Regions from separate parts of the Massilia sp. GCM10023247 genome, predicted to be linked through region 3. Evidence: predicted binding sites of a transcription regulator. Region 3 holds the regulator's gene; each other region holds the start of a gene.
The links. The regulator sigma-54, encoded in region 3, starts transcription at its own class of promoters, with help from an activator protein. The targets are predictions, from matches to a motif close to TGGCANGNAANCTGCTTT.
Positions count from the first base shown of each region.

Region 1: a site for sigma-54 is predicted at 3,581-3,598, ahead of pepA (flocculation-associated PEP-CTERM protein PepA). Genes of this name have one in related genera too.
Region 2: a site for sigma-54 is predicted at 2,667-2,684, ahead of adh (aldehyde dehydrogenase). Genes of this name have one in related genera too.
Region 4: a site for sigma-54 is predicted at 3,066-3,083, ahead of pepA (flocculation-associated PEP-CTERM protein PepA). Genes of this name have one in related genera too.

Region 1 covers NZ_JBHSIB010000011.1:244,589-250,445, reverse strand. Annotated here, with positions in the region: gene ACFPAH_RS11505 (YXWGXW repeat-containing protein) at 65-673, shown strand; gene ACFPAH_RS11500 (prolyl oligopeptidase family serine peptidase) at 736-2,670, opposite strand; gene ACFPAH_RS11495 (ribonuclease HI family protein) at 2,793-3,461, shown strand; gene pepA (flocculation-associated PEP-CTERM protein PepA) at 3,634-4,503, shown strand; gene ACFPAH_RS11485 (TonB-dependent receptor plug domain-containing protein) at 4,579-5,857, opposite strand, start outside.
Region 2 covers NZ_JBHSIB010000003.1:2,351-8,207, reverse strand. Annotated here, with positions in the region: gene ACFPAH_RS00895 (S-(hydroxymethyl)glutathione dehydrogenase/class III alcohol dehydrogenase) at 1-530, opposite strand, end outside; gene ACFPAH_RS00890 (DUF779 domain-containing protein) at 527-964, opposite strand; gene adh (aldehyde dehydrogenase) at 967-2,487, opposite strand; gene ACFPAH_RS00880 (TonB-dependent receptor family protein) at 2,779-4,938, shown strand; gene ACFPAH_RS00875 (TonB-dependent receptor) at 4,948-5,857, opposite strand, start outside.
Region 3 covers NZ_JBHSIB010000002.1:23,840-29,696, forward strand. Annotated here, with positions in the region: gene lptA (lipopolysaccharide transport periplasmic protein LptA) at 1-20, shown strand, start outside; gene lptB (LPS export ABC transporter ATP-binding protein) at 20-781, shown strand; gene ACFPAH_RS00120 (RNA polymerase factor sigma-54) at 797-2,269, shown strand; gene hpf (ribosome hibernation-promoting factor, HPF/YfiA family) at 2,333-2,686, shown strand; gene ACFPAH_RS00130 (enoyl-CoA hydratase/isomerase family protein) at 2,801-3,883, shown strand; gene ACFPAH_RS00135 (hypothetical protein) at 3,945-5,714, opposite strand.
Region 4 covers NZ_JBHSIB010000007.1:661,966-667,822, forward strand. Annotated here, with positions in the region: gene ACFPAH_RS06585 (sensor histidine kinase) at 1-811, shown strand, start outside; gene ACFPAH_RS06590 (hypothetical protein) at 896-1,297, shown strand; gene ACFPAH_RS06595 (RAD55 family ATPase) at 1,309-2,766, shown strand; gene pepA (flocculation-associated PEP-CTERM protein PepA) at 3,151-4,002, shown strand; gene ACFPAH_RS06605 (substrate-binding domain-containing protein) at 4,072-4,878, opposite strand; gene ACFPAH_RS06610 (ABC transporter ATP-binding protein) at 4,865-5,560, opposite strand; gene ACFPAH_RS06615 (ABC transporter permease) at 5,557-5,857, opposite strand, start outside.

The DNA of each region.
Region 1 (5,857 bases), on a different contig from region 3:
ACGTCCCATTGCCATCGAGCGATTGATAATATGAATCATCCGCTTTGGATTATGGAGAACGAACATGAAACGCAGCCTCCCCCTTGCTAGCCTGATCGCCCTCGGCGCCGTCGCTTTCGCACCGCTGCCGTCGATGGCGCAAACCGATGTGCAGGTGTATATCGGCTCGGCGCCGCCGGCCCCGCTGTACGAACGCGCGCCGGCCGTCCGCCGCGGCTATGTGTGGTCGCCCGGCTACTGGGAGTGGGGCGGGCGCCGCCACCACTGGATCCCCGGCAGCTACATCGTCGAGCGTCCGGGCTATGTGTATGCGCCCCCGGCATGGCAGCAGCGCGGTGGCCGCTGGTACATGCAGCAAGGCGGCTGGGCTCCGTACCGCGGCGACGGCTACTATGTGCGCAATGACGGCTACCAGCGCGTCTATTACGACCGCTACGACCGCTACGATCGCCACGACCGGCGCCAGGAATACCGTGGCCGCGACCGCGACCGCGACGGCATCCCGGACCGCTTCGAGCGCCGCGGCCGCGATTACGACCGCGACGGCATCCCGAACGCCCGCGACCGCGACCGCGACAACGACGGCATCCCCAACCGCTACGACCACGATCGCGACGGCGACGGCCGCCGCAACAGCCGCGACAGCAGCCCGGACAATCCCTACCGCCGCTGATTGTTTGGGACAAAAAGAAAAGCGCCTCGACAGAGGCGCTTTTTTCGTTCGCGGTCAGGCGCTTACGGTGCCGCCTTCCCCTTCAGGTGCTTGTCGAGGAAGGCCAGGATCTTCGCGCTGGCCTCGGCCTGGTTCTTCTTCTTCGAAAAACCGTGGCCCTCGTCGCCGAACACGATGTACTCGACTTCCACCCCATTCTTCTTCACCGCCTCGACCACCTCGTCGCTCTCCGGCTTGATGACGCGCGGGTCGTTCGCGCCCTGGATCACCATCAGCGGCTTGCGGATGTTCGAGGCATGGAACAGCGGCGAGGTGGCGATCAGGAATTCCTTGTCCTTGACCGGGTCGCCGATCTCGTCGTACAGGGCCTTGCGCTGCGACTCCCAGTAAGGCGGGATGCTTTCCAGCGTGCGCACCCAGTTGCTGACGCCGAAGATGTCGATGCCGACCTTGAACGCCTCCGGCCGGAAGGCCATCGCCGCCAGCGTCATGTAGCCGCCGTAGCTGCCGCCCATGATGCCGATGCGCTCGGGATCGACCCAGCCGAGGCTGGCGAGCCAGGTCTTGGCCTCGATGCAGTCCCACAGCGGCTCGCGGCCGTGCTTGCGGTCGTCCGCCGTGAAGAAGGTCTTGCCGTAGCCCGAACTGCCGCGGTTGTTGATGCCCAATACCGCATAGCCGTGGTTGACCAGGTATTGCACCTGGGCGCTGTAGCCGCGCATGGTCTGCCCGCCCGGACCGCCATGGACCAGCACCACGGCCGGCACCTTGTTCGTGTTCGACGCGCCCTTGGGCTTGTAGAAGATCGAGGGGATCACGGTGCCGTCGAACGACTTGAAGCGCACGACTTCGGCCTCGACCAGGTCGTCGGGGTCGATATCGCGGCTCAGGCTGCGCGTGAGCTGGACCGTCTTCTTGCTGCGCAGGTCGTGCACGTACAGGTTGTTCGGCGAGCGGTCGCCGTTGACGTAGAAGGCGACCAGGTTGCCGCTCGGGGAAAAGGTGGTCTGGCGGATCTCGCCGGCCAGTTTCGGCATCGGCACCGGCTTTTCGGCGCCGTTCCCCGCTGTCTCCATCACGCGCACCCGGATGCTGCCGTCCTCGTTGACGTAGCTGACGCGATGGCGGCCGTTGCGCGAATACCCGGTGCCGACCAGGTCCCAGTCGGCCTTTTCGACGTCGGTCACGGCGCCGGTCGCCAGGTCGTAGGCGCGCACGCGCATGAATTCGGCGCCGTCGTTGGTGGTAAACAGCAGGCGCTTCGATTCCGGGTCGAAGGCCTCGGCGCTGTAGCTGGCGGTCTCCTTGTGCGGCGACAGGTGTTTCGTCTGGCCGGTGGCGATCTCGTACAGGTAGATGTCGCTGTCGGCCGTGGTGTTCGGTTTGCCGAGCGCCAGCCAGCGGCCGTCGCGGCTGATGCTCTGCACGGTGCGGCCGGTGTCGTTCTGGTAGACCAGCGTGCGCGCATAGGTCTTCGCGTCGTAGCGGTACAGGTCGAAATAGCGCGGGTCGCGTTCGTTGGTCGCCACATAAAAGGCGTTGCCGTCCGGCTGCCAGCCGGCGAACGAGGCCTTGTGCTTGTCGCCCGGGGTCAGGTCGCGCTCGCTGCCGTCGAGTTCGCGCACGAACAGGTGGTTGCGCTCGTCGCCGCCCTTGTCGCGGGTGAACAGGATGCGGTCGTCGTTGTAGAAGAAGCCGACGGCATAGGTGCTGTCCGTGCTCGAACTGGTCAGCGCGCGCGGCGTGCCGCCCGTAACCGGCAGCACATAGGCATTGAAGATCCCCGACGCGTTGCTGCTGAACAGGATCTGCTGCTCGTCGCGGCTGAACGAGGCGCCCGTCACCGAGGTGGTCGCCATGAATTGTTCGATGGTGTAGCGCTTGGGCATTTTCTGCGCCGCCTTGGCGCTCGGCGCCTTGGCGGCGGCGTGGGACGGCAGCGCGGCGGCCAGGCAAACGGCCAGCGCGGAAAGACGAACGACGTGCTTGAAACGCATGGATTCTCCAGTTCTCGGGACGATGGACGTATTGACGCATTAACACAGCGCAAGTGTTGCAAGATTCACATGCGGTGTCAACGCGCATGGTGATCCGCGCTCAAATCCCCTATGCTGGCGGAATGACCGAACCCGACCACCTGCAAAACGCCGCCAACCGCGGCGAAATGGCTGCCGCCCGCAAGCTCGCCCTGCGCGCCGGGATCCCGCTGGAGCGCGCGCTGGCGGCGGTGCTGGAAGCGCGCGCCGGCGCCGCCGGCCTGCCGGCGCTGCTGGCCGAACGCCAGGCCCTGCGCCGGGCCGAAGCGGCGCGCCTGGCGCACAAGGCAGCCGTCCGCGCCGCCGCGGCCACCGCGCGCACGGCCCTGCACGCGGGCGCCCCCACTGCCTGGCGCGCCTGGTTCGACGGCTCGGCGCGGCCCAATCCGGGACGTTGCGGCATCGGCGGCCTGCTGCGCGGCCCAAGCGGCGAACTGGTCGAACTGTCGCGCGACGCCGGCCATGGCAACAGCAGCGAAGCCGAATACCTGGCGTTGATCGCGGTGCTGGAAGCGGCGCTCGCGCACGCGGCCTGGCCCCTGACCGTGTATGGCGACAGCCAGGTCGTCATCGGCGACGTCAACGGGCCGCCCGGCCAGGGCGCGGCGGCGCTGCAGCCCTACCGCGCGCGGGTCCATGCACTCCTTGCCCGGCTGCCGGACGTTACCCTGCGCTGGGTGCCGCGCCACCGCAACCTCGAGGCGGATGCGTTGTCGCAACGGGCCAGTGCAGCGGGCTGCCTGGACGCATAGGGCTGGCACAGGCCCATGCTAGACGGGTGAGAAAATGACTGTCGGAAATCTTTACAGCCGGCATTAACGCGAGCTTTGGATTCTTTTCAAGTGCTTGATTAATAAGATTTCTTTCCTGCTGGCACGCGTCTTGCTTGTATGTACGCATACTAACAACACCCGACTGTCCAACATGAAAACTCTGAACAAACTCGGCTGCGCCCTCGCCCTCGCCTTCGCCGCCATGGGTAGCGCCCAGGCTTCGGTATTGATGACCGACTGGGTGTTTAACCCGAATGGCGGCGGCTTCGAGAAAGGCCAGGTCATCGGTGAATATCTGGACATTAACGGCCAGGGTTTCATCCAGCTGACTCCTGCTGGTCCAGGTTCGTTCACCTTTACCGAACACGCGGTCTTCAACCTGACGCAGGCGGACAGCACCGGCAAGCTTTTCCCGACGACCTTCCCCGGCGGTAATATCTCGGCGATTTTCGAGGCGACCGGCAGCGGCAAATTGAACGGCTCTTTCCAGTTCACGAGCGGCACCATCCGCATGTACCAGAACCCGACGAATGGCCAGTACGGATCGACCGCCGGCATCTACGGCGCGAATCTGGGCAAGCAGATCGCCTACTTCGATGTCCTCGCCGGCGGCGGCGGCAATGTCGATGCCAACGGTAGCCCGATCAGCAACGGCCGCGTCACCGTGCACGCGGAAGCGGCTGCCGGTCAGCTGGCCCCAGGCTATTTCTTCAACAAGGACGGCGTCGACCTGTCGACCCAGCCGATGTTCGCGTTTGCCTTCACCAACGCCAACACGCTGAGCAACCCGAACTCGAAGGCAACCCCGAATCTGGTCAAGGAACTCGCTTGCCAGTTCGCGAACTTTACGGGTCCGGGCTGCCAGGGCAAGAGCGCCTACAAAGCCAAGATCGGCGAGCACTTCTTCATCGGCGGCAATGGCCAATTCAAGCTGGCGGAAGTGCCCGAGCCGGGTTCGGTCGCGCTGTTCGGCATCGCCCTGGCCGGCATCGGCGCCCTGCGCCGCCGCAAGGCAGCGTAACACCGCGTCAAGCATCGAAAAAGCCCGGCCGGATGCAGATCCGGCCGGGCTTTTTGTCGTCTCGCGCTCAGGCGCTCAGAACTTCAGTTCCAGCGTCGCCCGCACCGAGGGGCCGGCAGGGAAAGTCAGGTTGCGCACCACCAGGCTGCCGTTGTTCTCGAGGAAGCTGTGGCGGTTGCCGTAGTCCTGGCCCAGGATGTTCGACATCGCCACGCGCAGCTGCTGCTTCGGCGTGAACTTGTAGAGCGCATAGGCTTCGAGGTCGCGCCGGCCTTTCAGGAATGCGGTCTGGCGTTCGGACACCTGGATGGTCGCGTCCTGGCGCCAGGCCAGGCTGGCGCCGGTCGTCAGGTCGCCCTTCTTGTAGTCGATGCCGAGGTTGCCCGTCAGCGGCGCCTGGCCGTCGAGGCGGTTGTCCGGACCCGGCACCCCGTCCACCTTCGAGCGGTTGGCGCTGACGCTGGCGCGCAGGTCGATCGCCGGCGCATCCTGCATGATCGCCTTGAGCGGGAACTTGGTTTCCAGCTCCAGGCCACGCGTGACCGCCTGGCCGGCGTTGGTCGGCATCGCGACCCAGCGCGCGCCGTCGAAGCTGACCAGGTGGCGCGTATAGCCGTCGATGCGGCGCATCGAAGCGCTGATCGACACCAGCGCGCCCTGCGCCCAGTAATGCTCGTAGGAGGCGTCGAAGCCCAGCGCCAGCTCCGGTTTCAGGTTCGGGTTGCCGGAGAAATCGGGATCGGTCGAGCGGTTGTCGATCGAGGTCTGGCGGCGCGGCATCAGCTGCGGCAGCCCGGGCGCCTTGTAGGTGCGGGTGACGGCGAAGCGCACCTGGTCGCCCTTGGTTTCCGGGATCTTCCACAGGGTCTGCATCACCGGGCTCCACACGTTCGAGCTCGAACGCGAGGTGGCGAAGGTGTTGCCCGTGGCGCGGGTGCGGATGCCTTCCCAGCGCGCGCCGAGGTAGACCGACCAGCGCGGGGTCAGGTTCCATTCGTCCTGCGCATAGGCGGCAAAGCGCGTGACCTCGGCCTTGAACTGCTCGCCGTCCGGCAGGGACGGAAACACCGCGCGCCCGGCCTCGGTCTCGGTGCGCACGTCCTCGCGCACGCCCCAGCCGCCGTCCCAGCCCATGGCCAGCGAATGGCCCTCGAAGATCGTCTTGCTGAACTTGCCCACCGTGGTGGCGCCGACTTCATCGGCCTCGGTCAGGATATGGGTATCGAGCGCGCGCGCCGCGCCGGGCGGGGTCGAGCGCCGCTGGGTGGTCGTGTTCTGGCCGCCCACCACGCCCGCCTTGACGTCGAGCTTGGCGCCGCCGGCCATCTTGTGCACCCAGTTCAATTCGGTTCGC
Region 2 (5,857 bases), on a different contig from region 3:
GCACCGACCCCGGTGGTGACGCCGCAGCCGATGTAGCAGGCCTTGTCGAAGGGTGCGTCCGTACGGATTTTCGCCAGCGCGATTTCCGGCACCACGATGTAGTTCGAAAAGGTCGAGGTGCCCATGTAGTGAAACAGCTGCTGGCCGTCGAGCGAAAAGCGAGAAGTTGCATCCGGCATCAGGCCGCGCCCTTGCGTCGAGCGGATCGCCTGGCACAGGTTGGTCTTGCGCGACAGGCAGAATTTGCATTGCCGGCATTCCGGCGTGTACAGCGGAATCACGTGATCGTCGCGCTTGACCGAGGTGACGCCGGGGCCGGTCTCGAGCACGATGCCGGCCCCTTCGTGGCCGAGGATGGCGGGAAAAATCCCCTCGGGGTCGGCGCCCGACAGGGTGTAATAGTCGGTGTGACAGATGCCGGTGGCCTTGATTTCGACCAGCACCTCGCCGGCGCGCGGGCCTTCGAGGTCGACTTCGGCGATGGACAAGGGCTGTCCGGCTTTCCAGGCAATGGCTGCTCGCGTTTTCATGTGGTCTTCCGTGTCGTAAGGGATTGCGGTGAAGGCGTGGCGCCTGGCGCTGCCCCGTGCAGCAGCTGCAGCTCGGCATCCGTGAACAGGCGCGAGCGCGTCAGGAAGCGCTGTCCGGTGCCGTTATCGAGCGAGAACATGCCGCCGTTGCCGGCCACCACGTCGATGATGAGCTGGGTATGTTCCCAGTAGGCGAACTGTTCCACGCCCATATAGAAGGCGGCACCGTCCAGGCTGCCGAGGCGGACGTCGCTGTCGCTGATGGCGAACTCGCCGGCCGGGTAGCACATCGGGGCACTGCCGTCGCAGCAGCCGCCGGACTGGAAAAACATCAGCGGGCCGTGCCGCGTGCGCAGCTGCCGGACGAAGTCCAGCGCGGCGGGCGTGGCGACCACCCTTGCGGGCGGTGCGTCGATCGGGCGCTTGGTCTCCATGCTCAGAAAAAACCCATGGCTTTCGGGCTGTAGCTCACCAGCAGGTTCTTGGTCTGCTGGTAGTGGTCGAGCATCATCTTGTGGTTCTCGCGGCCGACGCCCGACTGCTTATAGCCGCCGAAGGCGGCGTGGGCCGGGTACAGGTGGTAACAGTTTGTCCAGACGCGTCCGGCCTGGATCGCGCGGCCGACGCGGAAGGCGCGCGCGGCGTCGCGTGTCCACAGCCCGGCGCCGAGGCCGTACAGGGTGTCGTTGGCGATGCGCAGGGCGTCGGCTTCGTCGGTAAAAGTCGTGACGGAAACCACCGGCCCGAAGATCTCTTCCTGGAAGATGCGCATCCGGTTGTCTCCCTTGAACACGGTCGGCTGCACGTAGTAGCCGCCTGCCATGTCGCCGTCCAGCGCATGGCGCTCGCCGCCGGCCAGCACCTCGGCGCCTTCCTGGCGGCCGATGTCGAGGTAAGAGAGGATTTTCTCGAGCTGCTCCTGGGAAGCCTGGGCGCCGATCATGGTCGACGAATCGAGCGGGTTGCCCTGCTTGATGGCGGCCACGCGCGCCAGTGCCCGCTCCATGAAGCGCTCGTAGATCGATTCCTGCACCAGCACGCGCGAGGGGCAGGTGCACACTTCTCCCTGGTTCAGCGCGAACATGGCAAAGCCCTCGAGGCATTTGTCGAAGTAGTCGTCGTCGGCGTCCATCACGTCGGCAAAGAAGATGTTCGGCGACTTGCCGCCCAGCTCCAGGGTGACCGGAATCAGGTTCTGCGCCGCATAGCCCATGATCAGGCGTCCGGTGCCGGTCTCGCCCGTAAAGGCGATCTTGGCGATGCGTTTACTCGAGGCCAGCGGCTTGCCCGCCTCGAGGCCGAACCCATTGACGACGTTGAGCACGCCCGGCGGCAGCAGGTCGCCGATCAATTCCATCAGCACCATGATCGAGGCCGGGGTCTGCTCGGCCGGTTTCAGCACCACGCAGTTGCCGGCGGCGAGTGCCGGGGCCAGCTTCCAGACTGCCATCAGGATCGGGAAATTCCAGGGGATGATCTGGCCGACCACGCCCAGCGGCTCGTGGAAGTGGTAAGCATACGTTTCGTGGTCGATCTGCGCGATCGAGCCTTCCTGGGCGCGGATGCAGCCGGCGAAATAGCGGAAGTGGTCGATCGCCAGCGGCAGGTCGGCGGCCGTCGTCTCGCGGATCGGCTTGCCGTTGTCGATGGTCTCGGCCGTGGCGAGCATGGCCAGGTTCTGCTCCATGCGGTCGGCGATGCGGTTCAGGATGGCGGCGCGCTCGGCTTGCGAAGTCTTGCCCCAGGCGTCTTTCGCGGCGTGGGCGGCGTCGAGCGCCAGTTCGATGTCTTCGCTGGTCGAGCGCGCGATTTCGCAGAACGGCTGGCCGGTGATCGGGGTGATGTTGGGGAAGTACTCGCCCTTGACGGGCGCCACGAACTTGCCGCCGATGTAGTTGTCATAACGCTGCTTGAAAGGATTGGCAACGCCCAGCTTGCTGATGTCTGCGAGATTCATGTCATCCTCTTTTTTAGAAAATCAATGTTTTGGCCCCAGGCGCGGACGCCGGTCCTTGCCTGCGGGCGTCTCGAAATCTTCACACTGCCGTGGCAGCTGTCCCGATCCTGGAACAGGTGTGCCGTTTTGCGTGCTTGCCGGCCCGGCGCTGCGCTGGCAAGCCCGCACGTTTCACCTCCAATGCAAGCGCCGTGCCATCCGGGTACCATGGCAGACTTATTGCTTCAATTGCACGGTGTGGCCTCGAACGGGGCCGGCATCATTACCCCAACACCGTTATCGGAGAAATGCATGCAACAAGTTTTACCCTTCCGCCGGCGCGCCATCGCAGCCTTGTTCGCAAGCGGCGGCGCCGCCTTCGCGGCAGGCGGCACGGCACTGGCCGCGGACCCGGCGCCACTGCAGGCCCAGGCGCAAGCGGGAACAGTCCCGGTCGTGATCGTGACCGGCAGCCGGATCGAGCAGAACAGCTTCGATTTCCCGGGCGCGATCGACATCGTCGACGTCGGTCGCATCGGCGACACCCAGCTGCGCGTCAACGCTTCCGAGGCGCTGGCCGCGGTGCCCGGACTGGTGGTGCATAACCGCGAGAACTACGCGCAAGACCTGCAGATCTCGTCGCGCGGCTTCGGCGCCCGCTCGGCCTTCGGCGTGCGCGGCGTGCGCCTGATCGCCGACGGGATACCGGCCTCGATGCCGGATGGCCAAGGGCAGGCGGCCACCTTCAACCTCGACCTGGCCGAGCGCATGGAAGTGCTGCGCGGGCCGTTTTCTGCGCTCTACGGCAACCACTCGGGCGGCGTGATCCAATTGTTTACCCGCGAAGGCAGCGGCCCGCCGGCAATCGAGACGACGATCTCCGGCGGCAGCGACGGCATGCGCAAGGTCGATGTGAATGCGCAGGGCGAGGCCGGCGGCATCGGCTACCTGCTCGATGCCTCGCGCTTCGATACCGACGGCTACCGCGCGCACAGCGCCGCGCGCCGCAACCAGGGTTTTGCGAAGCTGACGGCCAAGCCGAGCGCCACCAGCCGCCTGAGCGTCACCGCCAGCACGCTGACCCAGGACGACACCCAGGATCCGCTGGGCGTGACCTGGGCCACCTTCCAGCGCGACCCGCGCGCCGGCGAAATCGACACCACCGACACCCGCACGCCTCAGCGCACGCTGGCCGAGCGCTACAACACGAGAAAGAGCATCGACCACACGCAGGGCGGCGCCACCTTCGAGCAGCGTTTCGGCGAAGACCGCCTGCGCCTGACGGCCTGGGCCGGCAATCGCCAGGTCATCCAGTACCAGTCGTTCTCGCGCGGCTTCCAGGCGCCGCCCACCCATTCGGGCGGCGTCGTCGATTTCGACCGCGATTTTTACGGCGCCGACCTCCAGTGGCTGGCGGTGCGCCAGGTGTATGGCGGCAAGCTCAGCACCACCGCCGGTATCGAATACGGCCGCTCGGAGGACGACCGCCAGGGCTACGAGAATTTCATCGGCAACGAGTTCGGCGTGAAGGGGGCATTGCGGCGCGACGAAACGGACACCCTCTCCAACCTCGATCCCTACCTGCAGACCCAGTGGGAAGGCGGGCCCTGGGTCTTGAGCGCGGGCCTGCGCCGCAGTAGCCTGAAAGTGAAAGTGAGCGATCGCTTCCTTGGCAACGGCAACGACAGCGGCAGTGTCGACTACAGCAAACTGACGCCGGTGGTGGCCGCGCTGTACAAGCTGACGCCGCAGCTGAACGTGTACGCCAGCGCGGCACGCGGCTTCGAGACGCCGACACTGAACGAGCTGTTTTATTCGGCCGGGGGCACCGGGTTCAACTACAAGCTGGGACCGGCAACCAGCCGCAACATCGAGCTCGGCGCCAAGGCAAAGTTCGGCGACCACACCCGCGTCGACCTCGCACTGTTCCAGGTGCGCACCGACGACGAACTGGTGGTCGAGAGCTCCGGCGGCGGGCGTACCAGCTATCGCAACGCCAGCGAAACCTTGCGCCGCGGCGCCGAGGTCTCGCTCGACAGCGCGCTCGGGGCCGGCTTCAGTACCCGGGTCGCCCTGACGCTGCTGCGCGCGACCTACGAGACCGGTTTCGGCAGCGTGCCGGCCGGCAGCCGGCTGCCGGGTGTGCCGCGCGCGCAACTGTTCGGCGAGCTGGCCTGGAAAGACCAGGCCGGGCGCTTCGGCGCCGCGCTCGAAACGCTTGCCAGCAGCAAGGTGTATGCGGAGGACGCGAACGCGGAGCAGCCCGCGCCGGGCTACGCGGTCGTCAACGCACGGGTGCAGGCGCGGCAATCGGTAGGCCCTTGGCGCTTCCGCCAGTTCGTGCGGCTCAACAACATGTTCGACCGCAGCTATGTCGGCTCGGTCATCGTGGGCGATGCCAACCGCCGTTACTACGAAGCGGCGCCGGGACGCCAATGGATGGTCGGCGTCAGCGCGCAGTACACTTTTTAGGCACGCCGTCTAAAACGTGTAGCGCAGGCCGGCGACGATGGCGCGCGGCGCGCCCGGCGCCACGAAGCGGGCGTGCCCGGCCTCGACCTCGCCCGCATGGGGCTGCAGCCGGACGCCGCGCGGGAAGAGGTCGGGCGCCACCGCACCATAGGTTTCGTAGCGGCGGTCGAACAGGTTGTTGACGCGGGCGAACAGCTCCCAACCCGGCGCCGGCCGGTAGCTGGCGCGCACGCCCACCAGCACGTAGCCGCGCACCCGCCAGTCGGCGCGCTCGGACGCCTCACCCGCTTCGGCATCCTCGACCAGGCCATCTTCGTTGCCCTGCGTGACCAGGCTGCTGGCCACCTGCAGGTCGGCGCCGATATCCAGGCGCGGACTGGCGCTCCAGTCCAGGCCCAGCTTGCCGCTATGCCTGGGCAGGCCGGCGAGCCGGCTGCCGCGCCGGATCTGCACGTTGCGCGTCCCGGTGAACAGTTCGCCGTCCGCATCGTACCGCGCCTCCAGGTAACTGTAGGCCAAACGCAGTCCCAGGCGCCCGAACTGCCGGGTGAGGCTGGCGTCGAGGCCCTGGTGGAGAGTGCGTTCGAAATTGGCGAAATATCCCTGGCGCGAAGGGGCGCTGAGGAACAGGATATCGTCGCGGTTGCCGGTCCGGTGCAGGGAGACGACGTAGCGCCCGCCTTCCACCCGTCCGCGCACCCCGGCCTCGAGCGTGCGCGCAATTACTTGCTTCAGGTAAGGGTCGGCTTGCAAGCCGACCGGCAGGCGGCAGGGATTCTCGGGATCGGCACAGCCGAGCTCGATCACGGTGGGCACCCGGTTGCCCTGCGCAAGGTTGGCAAACAGGGTCGCTCCCGCACCCAGCCGATGTGTCGCGCCAAGCGAGGGGTTGAGCCGGGTATACGTAAAACGTTCGGCC
Region 3 (5,857 bases):
CGGCAGCAGGGAAAAAATAATGAAGGATGATCACGACAAGCGCAGCACCCTGGTCGTGCGGGGGCTGCAGAAAAGTTACGGCAAGCGCCTGGTCGTGCGCGACGTCTCGCTCGAAGTCGGGTGCGGCGAAGTCGTCGGCCTGCTCGGCCCGAACGGCGCCGGCAAGACCACCTCGTTCTACATGATCGTCGGCCTGGTGCCGTCGGACGCCGGCACCATCGAAATCAACGGCACCGACATTTCGAGCCTGCCGATCCACCGGCGCGCGGTGCTCGGCCTGTCCTACCTGCCGCAGGAAGCCTCGGTGTTCCGCAAGCTGACGGTGGAAGACAATATCCGCGCCGTGCTCGAACTGCAGCACGACGAAAACGGCAAGGCCCTGGGCAAGGCGGCGCTCAACGAGCGCCTCGACTCGCTGCTGGCCGAACTGCAGATCGAGAAGCTGCGCGAGAACCCGGCGCTGTCGCTGTCGGGCGGCGAGCGGCGCCGCGTCGAGATCGCGCGCGCGCTGGCGACCAACCCGCGCTTCGTGCTGCTCGACGAACCGTTCGCCGGGGTCGACCCGATCGCCGTGATCGAGATCCAGCGCATCGTGCGCTTCCTGAAGGAGCGCGGCATCGGGGTCCTGATCACCGACCACAACGTGCGCGAGACGCTCGGCATCTGCGACCGCGCCTATATCATCAACCAGGGCGCCGTGCTGGCTTCGGGCCGCCCTGACGACATCATCGCCGACGAGTCGGTACGACGCGTCTACCTCGGCGAACACTTCCGCATGTAGTCACGATAGCGCCCGATGAAACAATCCCTGCAACTCCGGACTTCGCAGCACCTGGCGCTCACGCCGCAGCTCCAGCAGTCGATCCGCCTGCTGCAGTTGTCCACGCTCGAACTGCACCAGGAGATCGAGCAGATCCTGTCCGATAACCCGCTGCTCGAGCGGATCGACGACCCGCTCGACAACTCGGTGCGCCTGCTCGCCGACGGCGCCATCAACGATGCGCCGGTCCAGCAGGCCGAGGCGCCGGCGCCGGGCGGCGAGGAAGCCGCAGCGCCCGCCGAGGCCGGCGAGGGCCTCGACGGCGGCGGCGATGTCGAGCGCGGCGAGGCCGACGCCGATTGGGGCGAGGCACCGCGCGCGGCCAGCGGCGACGGCGACGACGACGGCCGGCCGCAGCTGGGCGCGATCGGCGTGACGCTGCGCGAGCACCTGTCGGAACAGGTCCGGGTCACGGGCGCGAGCGCGCGCGACCGCGCGCTGGCCGAACTCGTAATCGACGCCATCGACGACAACGGCTACCTGGAAGAGCAGCTCGACGAGATCCACGCGCGCCTGCCGGCCGAGCTGGAAGTCGAGATCGAGGAACTGCGTTGCGCGCTGGCGCTGGTGCAAAGCCTGGACCCGGTCGGCGTCGGCGCGCGCAGCGCCAGCGAGTGCCTGGCCCTGCAGATCCGCCAAATGCCGGGCGTGCCGCTGGTGACGCGGCGCATGGCCCTGAAAATCGTCGAGGGGTATCTGACCTGGTTCGCCCAGCGCGAATTCAACAAGCTGAAAAAGGCGCTCGACTGCGACGACGAAGACCTGCGCGAAGCCCAGGCCGTCATCCGCCAGTGCAATCCGCACCCGGGCGCGGCCTTTGCGTCGAGCACCTCCGACTACGTGGTACCGGACGTTATTGTCCGCAAGAACGGGGCCGGCTGGAGCGTGATGCTCAACAGCGAAGTCATGCCGCGCCTGCGCGTGAATAACCTGTACGCGGCATTGCTCAAGCAGGGCAAGGGCGAAGGCCAGATGAGCGCGCAGTTGCAGGAAGCGAAATGGCTCATCAAAAATATGCGCCAGCGTTTCGACACGATCCTGCGTGTGTCCCAGGCAATTGTCGAGCGCCAGCGCAACTTTTTCAGCCATGGCGCGGTTGCCATGCGTCCCCTTGTGCTTCGTGAGATAGCTGATACACTAGGCCTACACGAGAGCACCATTTCTCGTGTAACAACTCAAAAATTCATGCTGACCCCCCACGGCATGTTTGAGCTGAAGTATTTCTTCGGAAGCCACGTCGCCACCGAAGCGGGGGGCGAAGCCTCTTCGACGGCGATTCGGGCGCTCATTGCGCAACTGACAGGAGCAGAGGACCCCAAGAACCCATTATCCGATAGCAAGATCGCGGAAATGCTCGGTGAACAAGGCATGGTCATCGCGCGCCGCACGGTTGCAAAATACCGCGAGGCACTCAAGATCCCTCCCGTCAGTCTCCGCAAATCCTTGTAATGACGGCAGCCAGGCGCGCGCCATGCGCGTCACGGACGCCGTTCCTTTTTCAAAGGAGTGTGTATGAATCTCACCATCAGCGGTCACCACCTCGACGTAACCCCCGCCATCCGTGAATACGTACAGAACAAGCTGGAACGCATCACCCGCCATTTCGATCAAGTGATCGACTCCCATGTGATCCTCGCCATCGACAACCTGACCGAGAAAGAAAAAAGGCAGAAAGCCGAGATCACCATGCGCCTGTCCGGCAAGACGGTGCACGTAGAGAGTGTGGCGCAAGACCTGTATGCGGCGATCGACCTCCTGATCGACAGGCTGGATCGCCAGGTGATGAAGTACAAGACCATCCTGCAGAACCATAGTCACGAGGCGCTCAAGCGCCGCCCTGAAGGCGGAGAGGCTGTTGCTGTCTAATCGGCAACGAAGCACCGTCTGAACGAGGGCGCCGGAAGGCGCCCTTTTCACATTTGGGACTCAGTACTCGCCGGCTTCGGTAAAATGCATGTCTTTCACACAAGCCCTAGAACCATGACAGACCATGTCCTGACCCGCGTTGCCAACGGCACCGGCGTGATTACCCTCGACCGGCCGCAGACCCTCAACTCGCTGTCGCTCGCCATGGTGCGGCGCCTGGCCGAGACCTTGCTGGCCTGGCGCGACGATGCCGCCGTTGCCGCCGTCGTGATCACCAGCAGCAGCCAAAAAGCCCTGTGCGCGGGCGGCGACATTCGTTTCTTCCACGAGGTCGGCAACTTGCCTCCGACCGGCGGTAGCGCCCTGCTGGAAGACTTCTTCACCGAAGAATACGCGCTCAACCACCTGATTCACTTCTACCCGAAACCGTATATCTCGATCATGGATGGGGTCGTCATGGGGGGCGGCATGGGCATTGCCCAGGGCGGTCCCGAGACCGGCCTGCGCATCGTCACCGAGCGCACGAAAATGGCGATGCCGGAAGTGAACATCGGCCTGTTCCCGGATGTCGGCGGCAGCCATTTCCTGTCGCACGCGCCTGGGCAACTCGGCAACTATCTCGGCCTGACGGGCTTGACCATCGGCGCGGCCGACGCCTTGTATGTCGGGCTGGCCGACCTGTTCGTGCCAAGCGCGCGGCTGGGCGAGCTGAACGCGCTGATCGCGTCGACGCCGGGCGCGCAGCTGGCGGAAAGGATCCGCGCCTTCGGCGCCGGCCATGCGGACGATGCCGGCCCCGCCAGCCTGGAAGCGGCACGCGCTGCGATCGACACCCATTTCGGCGCCGGTTCGGTGGCGGCGATCATGGCCTCGCTCGAGACCGACGCCAGCCCGTTCGCGCAAAAGGCGCTGGCCGCGATGCGCCAGCGTTCGCCGCTGCTGATGTGCGTGACCCACGAGCTGCTGCTGCGCGGCGCCTCGCTCGGGGTGGCCGACTGCCTGCGCCTGGAACGCTCGCTGGTGCGCCGCAATTTCGAGCACGGCGAAGTGCTCGAAGGCATCCGCGCGCTGGTCATCGACAAGGACAATGCGCCGCAGTGGAATCCGCCGACGCTGGGTGAGGTGACGCCCGAGATGGTGGCGCGCTTTTTCGAGCCTGTGTGGCCGGCGTACGCGCACCCGCTGCGGCACTTATAAATAACTAAGCACCTGTAACGTCAACAGCCACGACTGATAACCCTTCGGCAAATCTATATTATCAGTCGCGACAGTATATTGCTGGAACAACATTCGCGTCGCGCGCCGCATGGGCAAAAGAAGAAATAATCCAAAGTAATTGCACAACTGCGCCAGTTACTTGCTGCCCAGCTTTAATTTTTGTGAATTCATTTGCGATGGCGTTTTTCGACAAGAACGAGCAGGCCAATACGCACTTTCGCCGCAGTCGAAAGTCTCGTTGAAGGTCCGTAAGATACAAATCAATATTTTTTGGGTCGCCTTGTCGAACTCTGCTAATGTTGGTTTGGACACCGTCCAAATTATAGGTGTAAGCGAACTTGTCGTGTAATTTCTTTAATAATTGCGCCTTAGTGAAAAACATATGACCGAGATTTTTAACGCCTTGACCAACTACTTCATGCATTTTGGATGCGGATACTGATTCGTCACCGTATTTTGAATGAATAAAGGTAATAGTGCCCTCTGAGCTATTCAAGGTTATATGGTCCGCCCATTCTGTTCCTAGGTCATCGCAAAAAATATAATCATCGTTAGCGTGAATTGTCTCTACAGCACTGAAAACGCAATCATTCGAGAAGGAGGTGGATTGAGCTGTAACCATTCCTTTTTCTGAAGTAACAGCACTAAGTACGGGATATGGGTGCAAGATTTCCAAAATACTATCAATTTCGGAGACTCCAGATGTATCCTCAAAACAGTTGCCCATGAAATACATAAATTTTGGATCGGCGAAGCATATACTGTAGAGTCCGTTTTTTGTCAGGTACTTTAACAGTGAGTCAGTCCGGCCCAACTCGTCTATCCGAAATTTTCTTAATGATGGAACGTGCAAAGTCAAAGACTTGCTGTTATGGCGAAGGCGAGCCCCTTTTTCAGAGCCGACAATGTTCAGGTTCGCGTCGATTTCATAAACCTTTTCGAGTCGGGAAAATATTTCATGGAGCAAGCGGTCCGAAACAGGGGCCAGCGTCTTGTCCTTTCTTGCACGCCAGAGTGCAATTTCTCCGTTATTAATGCGATCCGTTACCACGCCTGCTTCGATTAGAACGGCTGTTGGCTGCGTTGCTTGCAATACTTCGTCGAGGATAGCCATCCTTGCGAAGGAATTTAGGAACGATTTCTCGCCACCGGAATTCTGCAACGAAAGAATCTGTTCGTTGCACCATTCTGCAATATCATCGACTGACTTTCTTTCTGAGGCCTCTACTAACCGCCCGGAATTTGTCGAGAAGGTCTTAAGGATGCCTCCCTGACGGATTTTGAAAAAATAAGGTATGGACCGGCCTGCCGCGTGCGTCGAGAACAAGCCTTTTAAATCTGCCGCCTCGAACGACCGTGCGCGCATCGCACGATCTGAAACAGTCATATTTCTAAGCGCTATCTTCTGGTACTCGACTGCGTCGTCATCAAAAGTAGATGTTAGGCGTGATCCGTGTATAAGGTCTAAACAGGCGTCGAGTTCATCGCTAATGTTGGCGCAGCTCTTCCGGAAAGCGGCAACGTATTTGTCGAATTCCAACACTGCTATGTAAGCATAAATGGAATCCTTTACTTCCTCTTCAATAAAATATACAGGGCGCGCTGACTCAAAAACTCGGGCCGATAATAGGTACTTCACTCCATTAGGAGTGGTCCGTGCCTGTCGAGTCGTTTCTAGTATTACTTCGCCCCCATCTACTATATTACTCATCGCGCCTGCTAAGATAGAAGAGATCCCCAAATCAAGGTCCACGCCTTCTTTTGCTACGTAGAATTGGGCGTTCTTAGTAAGTCTGAGTCGGTTCGGCATGCAAGTTACCTCCTGAGGATTCGACAACGCAACAACATCATTGCTGCATCCGGACTCGGGTCAATTGATTGTCAGCTATAGCAAAGCACCCGGGTGCCTTGCTACGCGCTTTTCATTGTCGGTCGATATCGAATTCTAACAAG
Region 4 (5,857 bases), on a different contig from region 3:
GGGCGAAGCCATCGACCCTGCCCTCGTGCACCTGCACCAGAACCAGATGCTGGTCAACCAGGCCCTGGTCGAGAAGATCCTGGCCCTGCAACGGGCGGAAGCCGCATTGCGCGCTTCCGAACAAAAACTGCACCAGCTCCTTGCGCACCAGCTCGCTACACGCGAGGATGAGCGCAAGCGCATTTCGCAGGAGCTGCACGACTCGCTCGCCCAGAATTTGCTGGCGCTGCGCATCGATATCGTCATGCTGCACCAGCACACCACCAACCGTCACTATCGCCTGCGCGACCGTATCGGCGCCGCGCTCGACAATGTCGACGTGACGCTGCGCACGGTCAAGGGCTTGCTGGGCGACCTGCGGCCTTCCGGCATGGAATTGGGCCTGCAGGCGACCGTCGAGATGGAGTTGCGCAAGTTCACCCGCGCCAGCGGCATCGCCTGCGAACTGGACACGGCGCCCGGCATCGACGAGCTGGCCATGGGCGAAGAAGAATTGCTGACCGTCTACCGGGTGTTGCAGGAATGCCTGAATAACGTGTTTCGCCATTCGCTGGCGAGCCGCGTGCAGGTGGCGCTGGCGCACGCGTCCGGCGTGCTCTCCATGCGCATCGTCGACAACGGCATCGGTTTCGATCCGGCCGCGCCCCGCAAGCCGGGCAGCTTCGGCCTGCTCGACCTCGACGAGCGCGTCGCCAGCCATGGCGGCGACCTGGCCATCAAGCGCGCACGCACGCACGGCACGGAAGTGCTCCTGACGCTTCCGATCGCCCTTCCGCCACAGGACGCTTCCACCCGGCCTGCAATCGGCTAAAATGATGTCCTAAACACATCCATTTACCCGGCCAGGGCGTTGCGCAAGCATCTCGACAGGCCAAGTCGCAACGATTCGAACGCCATGCCCATACCGACCGAGCTGTTCGAGACGATCACCCGGCGCCTCGCTCACGGGGGCGCGGGCGCGACCAGCGCGGAGGCGCTGCGCATCTGGCGCACCCTGTTCAAGAAATTCGCCCCGCTGCTCGGCCCCCTGAGCACGGAACTGCTGTTCGCGCGCAGCCTGGCGGCCCAGGAGGCGGCCTTTCCATGGCTGCCCCAGGTCGCCTCGAACGAGGCGCGCCTGCCTTTCGAGGCCTTCGAACGCTGTCTGGAAGACCGTACGCCGGAGGACATTGCCGCCGTCAACCGGGCGCTGCTGTCGAGCTACACGACGCTCCTGTCCGAGCTGATCGGCATGCGCCTGACCGTTTCCTTCCTGAAGGCAGCCTTCCCGGATGTGGCCCTCAACAAGAACATTTAGGAGTATGCGGCATGACCGACAAAATTGACCTGCGCCTGCTGGCGACAGGCGTTCCCGGACTCGATACCATCCTCGGCGGTGGTTTGCCCGAGTTGTCGTTCAATATCATTGGGGGCGCCCCCGGCAGCGGCAAGACCACGTTCGCCCAGCAGATCATGTTCGGGCTGGCGTCGCCCACGCGCAAGGCCCTGTTCTTCACCGCGATGGGCGAGCCGCCCGTTAAAATGCTGCGCTACCAGCAGCAGTTCAGCTTCTTCGACTTCGACAAGGTCGGCGATTCGGTCAACTTCATCAGCCTTGCGCCTCAGGTCGAGGAAGGCAACTACGACGCCGTGCTGGCCCAGATCCTGGAAGAAGTGCGCATGCACTCGCCGAGCCTGGTCTTCATCGATTCGTTCCGCTCCTTCATCCAGGGCGCGCGCGGCGACCACCAGGAAGTGGCGGCACTGCAAACTTTCGTCCAGCACCTCGTGGCCCACATGACGACCTGGAACGCGACCAGCTTCCTGATCGGCGAATACACGAGCAACGAGGCCGACCAGAACCCGATCTTCACCGTGGCCGACGGCCTGATCTGGCTGAGCCAGGTGGTGCAGCGCAATGCGATGTCGCGCAAGATCCAGGTCATCAAGATGCGTGGCCAGAGGCAGCGTCCCGGCCTGCACGCCTTCCGCATCGCTGCGGCCGGCATCGAAATCTTCCCACGGGTGCTGCCTGCGCCCGAGCCGGTCGGCGCCGAGCCGCCGCTGCGCACGCCGGTCGGGCGGGTCTCGTCCGGTGTCCCCGTGCTCGACGACATGCTGGGCGGCGGCATCCCGAGCGGCTATTCCGTGCTGCTGGTCGGCCCCACGGGGTCCGGCAAGACCGTCCTTGCCACCGAATTCCTGGCGGCCGGCGCAGCCGTCGGCGAACCGGGCCTGATCGCCCTGTTCGAACGCAGCCCGAGCCAGATGATGAACGACAAGCTCGATACCATGGTGCGTTCCGGCCAAGTCGGACTGATGAGCGTACGCGCGCTCGACCTGTCGGTCGACGAGATGCTGTACGAACTGGTGACGATGATCGACGCCCTGGGCGCCAAGCGCGTCGTGCTCGATTCACTGTCCGGTTTCGAACTGGCGATGGCGCCCGAATACCGCGAGGACTTCCGCGAGTCGCTCTACCGCATGACGACCGTGCTGTGCGCGAAGGGCGTGACCATGTTGATGACGAGCGAACTCGAAGACCGCTACCAGGAACTGCGCTTTTCGCCCTACGGCAGCGCGGTGCTGGCCGATGCCGTGGTCATGCAGCGCTATGTGGAGTCGCAGTCGGAACTGCGCACCGTGATCTCGGTCGTCAAGGTCAGGGGCTCGAAGCACAGCCGGCAAATCCGCACCTTCGACATTACCGACGAGGGCATCGTCATTGGTACCGTCCCTGCCCCCTATGAGGACGTGCTGCTGGGCGGACCGCGCGGCAGGGGCTGAACCGTTCGCCGCCGGATCGCAGGATGCAAAACGCCAGCCTTCGGGCTGGCGTTTTCGCATGGGTAGACGGCACGCAAAGCGTCCTTTCAATAAGGCATTTTCTCGTTCCTGATTGCCAAGATTTACTGGATCACATTGTTAAATAATGTAGGGCAACACCACTAAGTTGCGCCTTTGAGAAGTCAGAATGATATTAAAAATTCTCAATAGAAACAACAACTTGTCGACATTCTTTACACGTATTGACGAATGCAAAATTCGAAATTTTTAAGCGCTTGATTTATCGCATTATTTTCTGCAGGCACGGAGATTGCTTCACCTTCAGTCCATCCACCCCGATGACAATATGTCGAAAGAGCAAAGATGAATCTCCTTAAGAAACTTATGTGTTCAGCAGTTTTCGCGCTGGGCGCGACCGGTACCGCAATCGCGAGTCCGATCATTACCGATTGGGTGTTCAACCCTACCGGCGGGGGCTTCTCCAGTGGCCAGACCGTTGGTGAATACCTGGACGTGAACGGCAATGCCTTCCTCCAGCTGACGCCGACCGGTGGCACCTCGTTTACCTTCAAGGAGACTGCGGTCTTCAATATCACCCAGGCCGACAGCAATGGCCGCCTGTTCCCGTTGAACTTCCCAGGCGGCAATATCACGGCCACCTTCGAAGCGACCGGCAGCGGCAATTACGGCGGCTCCTTCAGTTTCGCCGACGGCATCATCCGGATGTACCAGAATCCGGTGAACAACCAGTACGCAGGCACGAACGGATTCTATGGCGCGAACCTGGGCACGATGATCGCGCAATTCGACGTCCTCGCCGGCGGCGGCGGCAAGGTCGATGCGACTGGCGCTCCCACCAGCAACGGCCAGGTGAGCGTGTTTGCCAAGGCGGGAGCCGGCATGCTGGCTCCAGGTTACTTCTTCAATAGCGAAGGCCTGGACCTGTCGACCCAGTCGATTCTCGGTTTTGCCTTCACGAACGCCAACTCGCTCGCCCGTCCGGGCACCACCCTGGTCAGCGAACTGGCATGCCAGTATGCCGGCTTCACCGGCGCAGGCTGCGACGGCACGCGCTACCGCAACCGTGCGAACGAGTACTTCTTCATCGGCGCGAACGGCCAGTTCAAACTGGGTGAAGTGAACGAAGTGCCGGAACCGGGCTCGCTGGCCCTGTTCGGCATCGCCCTGCTGGCTGCCGGCGCCACTGCGCGCAAGCGTCAGATCCTGCGCAAGTAAGCGCAAGAGGGTAAAAACTGCAAGCAACAAAAAAGCGGCCTCGGCCGCTTTTTTGTTTCCATCATGTCCTTATGGCTTCGCCGTCGGGAAAAACAGCTGCTCGCCCCCCGGCCTGAAGGCGGCGATGCGCGCCTGCCCCTCGTTTGATGTGATCCAGTCGATCAGCTGCCTGGCGCCCTTGTGGTTCACGCCTGGATGCCTGGCCGGATTGACGGCGATGATGCCGTAGGGGTTGAACATGCGCTTGTCGCCCTCGACGAGGACCGCCAGCCCCGTTTTCGCCTTGTAGGCGGCATAGGTGGCGCGGTCGGTCAGCGTATAGGCGCGCATCTCGGCGGCCATGTTCAGCACTTCGCCCATGCCCAGGCCCGCCGAGACATAGCTGGCGCCCGCCGGCCTGGTGCCCGCGGCCTGCCAATAGCCTTTCTCCATCACGTCGGTGCCCGAATTGTCGGCGCGCGAAATGAAGCGGGCGCCGCTTGCCGCGATCTTGCCGAAGGCGGCGATCACGTCCTTGCCGCCCTTGATCCTGGCCGGATCGGACTCGGGGCCGACCACCAGGAAGTCGTTGTACATCACGTCGCGCCGGTCGACGCCCCAGCCCTCGGCGACGAACTTGTCTTCCAGCTGGCGCGCATGCACCAGGGTGACGTCGACGTCGCCGTTCTTGCCCAGCTCCAGGGCCTTGCCGGTGCCGACCGAGATCACCTTGACCTGGATGCCGGTCTTCGCTTCGAAGGCCGGCAGCAGGTGTTTCAGCAGGCCGGAATTCTCGGTGCTGGTGGTGGTCGACAGGCGCAGGGATTCCTGGGCAAGGGCGGCCGGCGCAGCGAGGATGGAGCACATCAGGACGGCAAGCAGCTTACGGCGTTTCATCGATTTCTCCTTTGTGGGTGCGGTATTCGAGGCGGCCGTCGCGCAGCTTGAGACGGCGCACGCCGGGTAGTCCGATCAAGTCGCGGTCGTGGCAGGCCATGACCACGCTGCTGCCGGTTTCCATCAGCGTCGGGATCAGGGCGATCACCTGCTCGCGCGCGGCGCCGTCGAGGTTGGCGGTGGGCTCGTCCAGCAGCAGCAAACGGGGCTGCAGGACACGCGCCCGCGCCAGCGCCACGCGCTGCTTTTCGCCGCCCGACAGGCGCGCCGGGTCGGTATCGCGCAGGTAGTCCACGCCGGCCCAGGCCATCGCTTCGTCGACCAGTTGCGCCACGCGCGCCTTCGGTTCGCCGCGCGCCAGCAGGCCGTAGCCGATGTTGTGCGCGACGCTGGTGGAAAACATGATCGGGTGCTGGTGGACGTACACGATGGCCTGGCGCAGCGCCTGCGGGTACGGGTGCAGGACGACCGGCTTGCCCTCGAATTCGACCTGCCCCGCCTCCACCCGTTCCAGCCCGGCCAGCGCGCGCAGCAGCGTGCTTTTGCCGGCGCCGTTGGCGCCGGTGAGCACATAGGCGCTGGCGGCGTCGAGGCGGAGTTCGTCGATGTCGAACAGCAGCCGCTCGCCATGGCGCCGCGCCAGGCCGCGCACGCTCAACAGCGCCTCCTTGCTTGTCCTCATGTGCGCCCTCCCGCCGTATGCGCTTCGCCCTGCAGCAGCATCAAGGCGCCGTTCATCAGCAGCGCCAGGGCGACCAGCACGATGCCCAGCGCGATGCCCTGGGCGAAATCGCCCTTGCTCGTCTCCAGCGCGATGGCGGTGGTGATCGTGCGCGTTTCGCCTTCGATGTTGCCGCCGACCATCAGGGCGCAGCCGACTTCCGAAATCACGCGCCCGAAGCCGCTGATGACGGCCGCCATCACGCCATAGCGCGCCTCGTGCAGGACGGTGGTCATCACGCGCCAGCGCGAGGCGCCG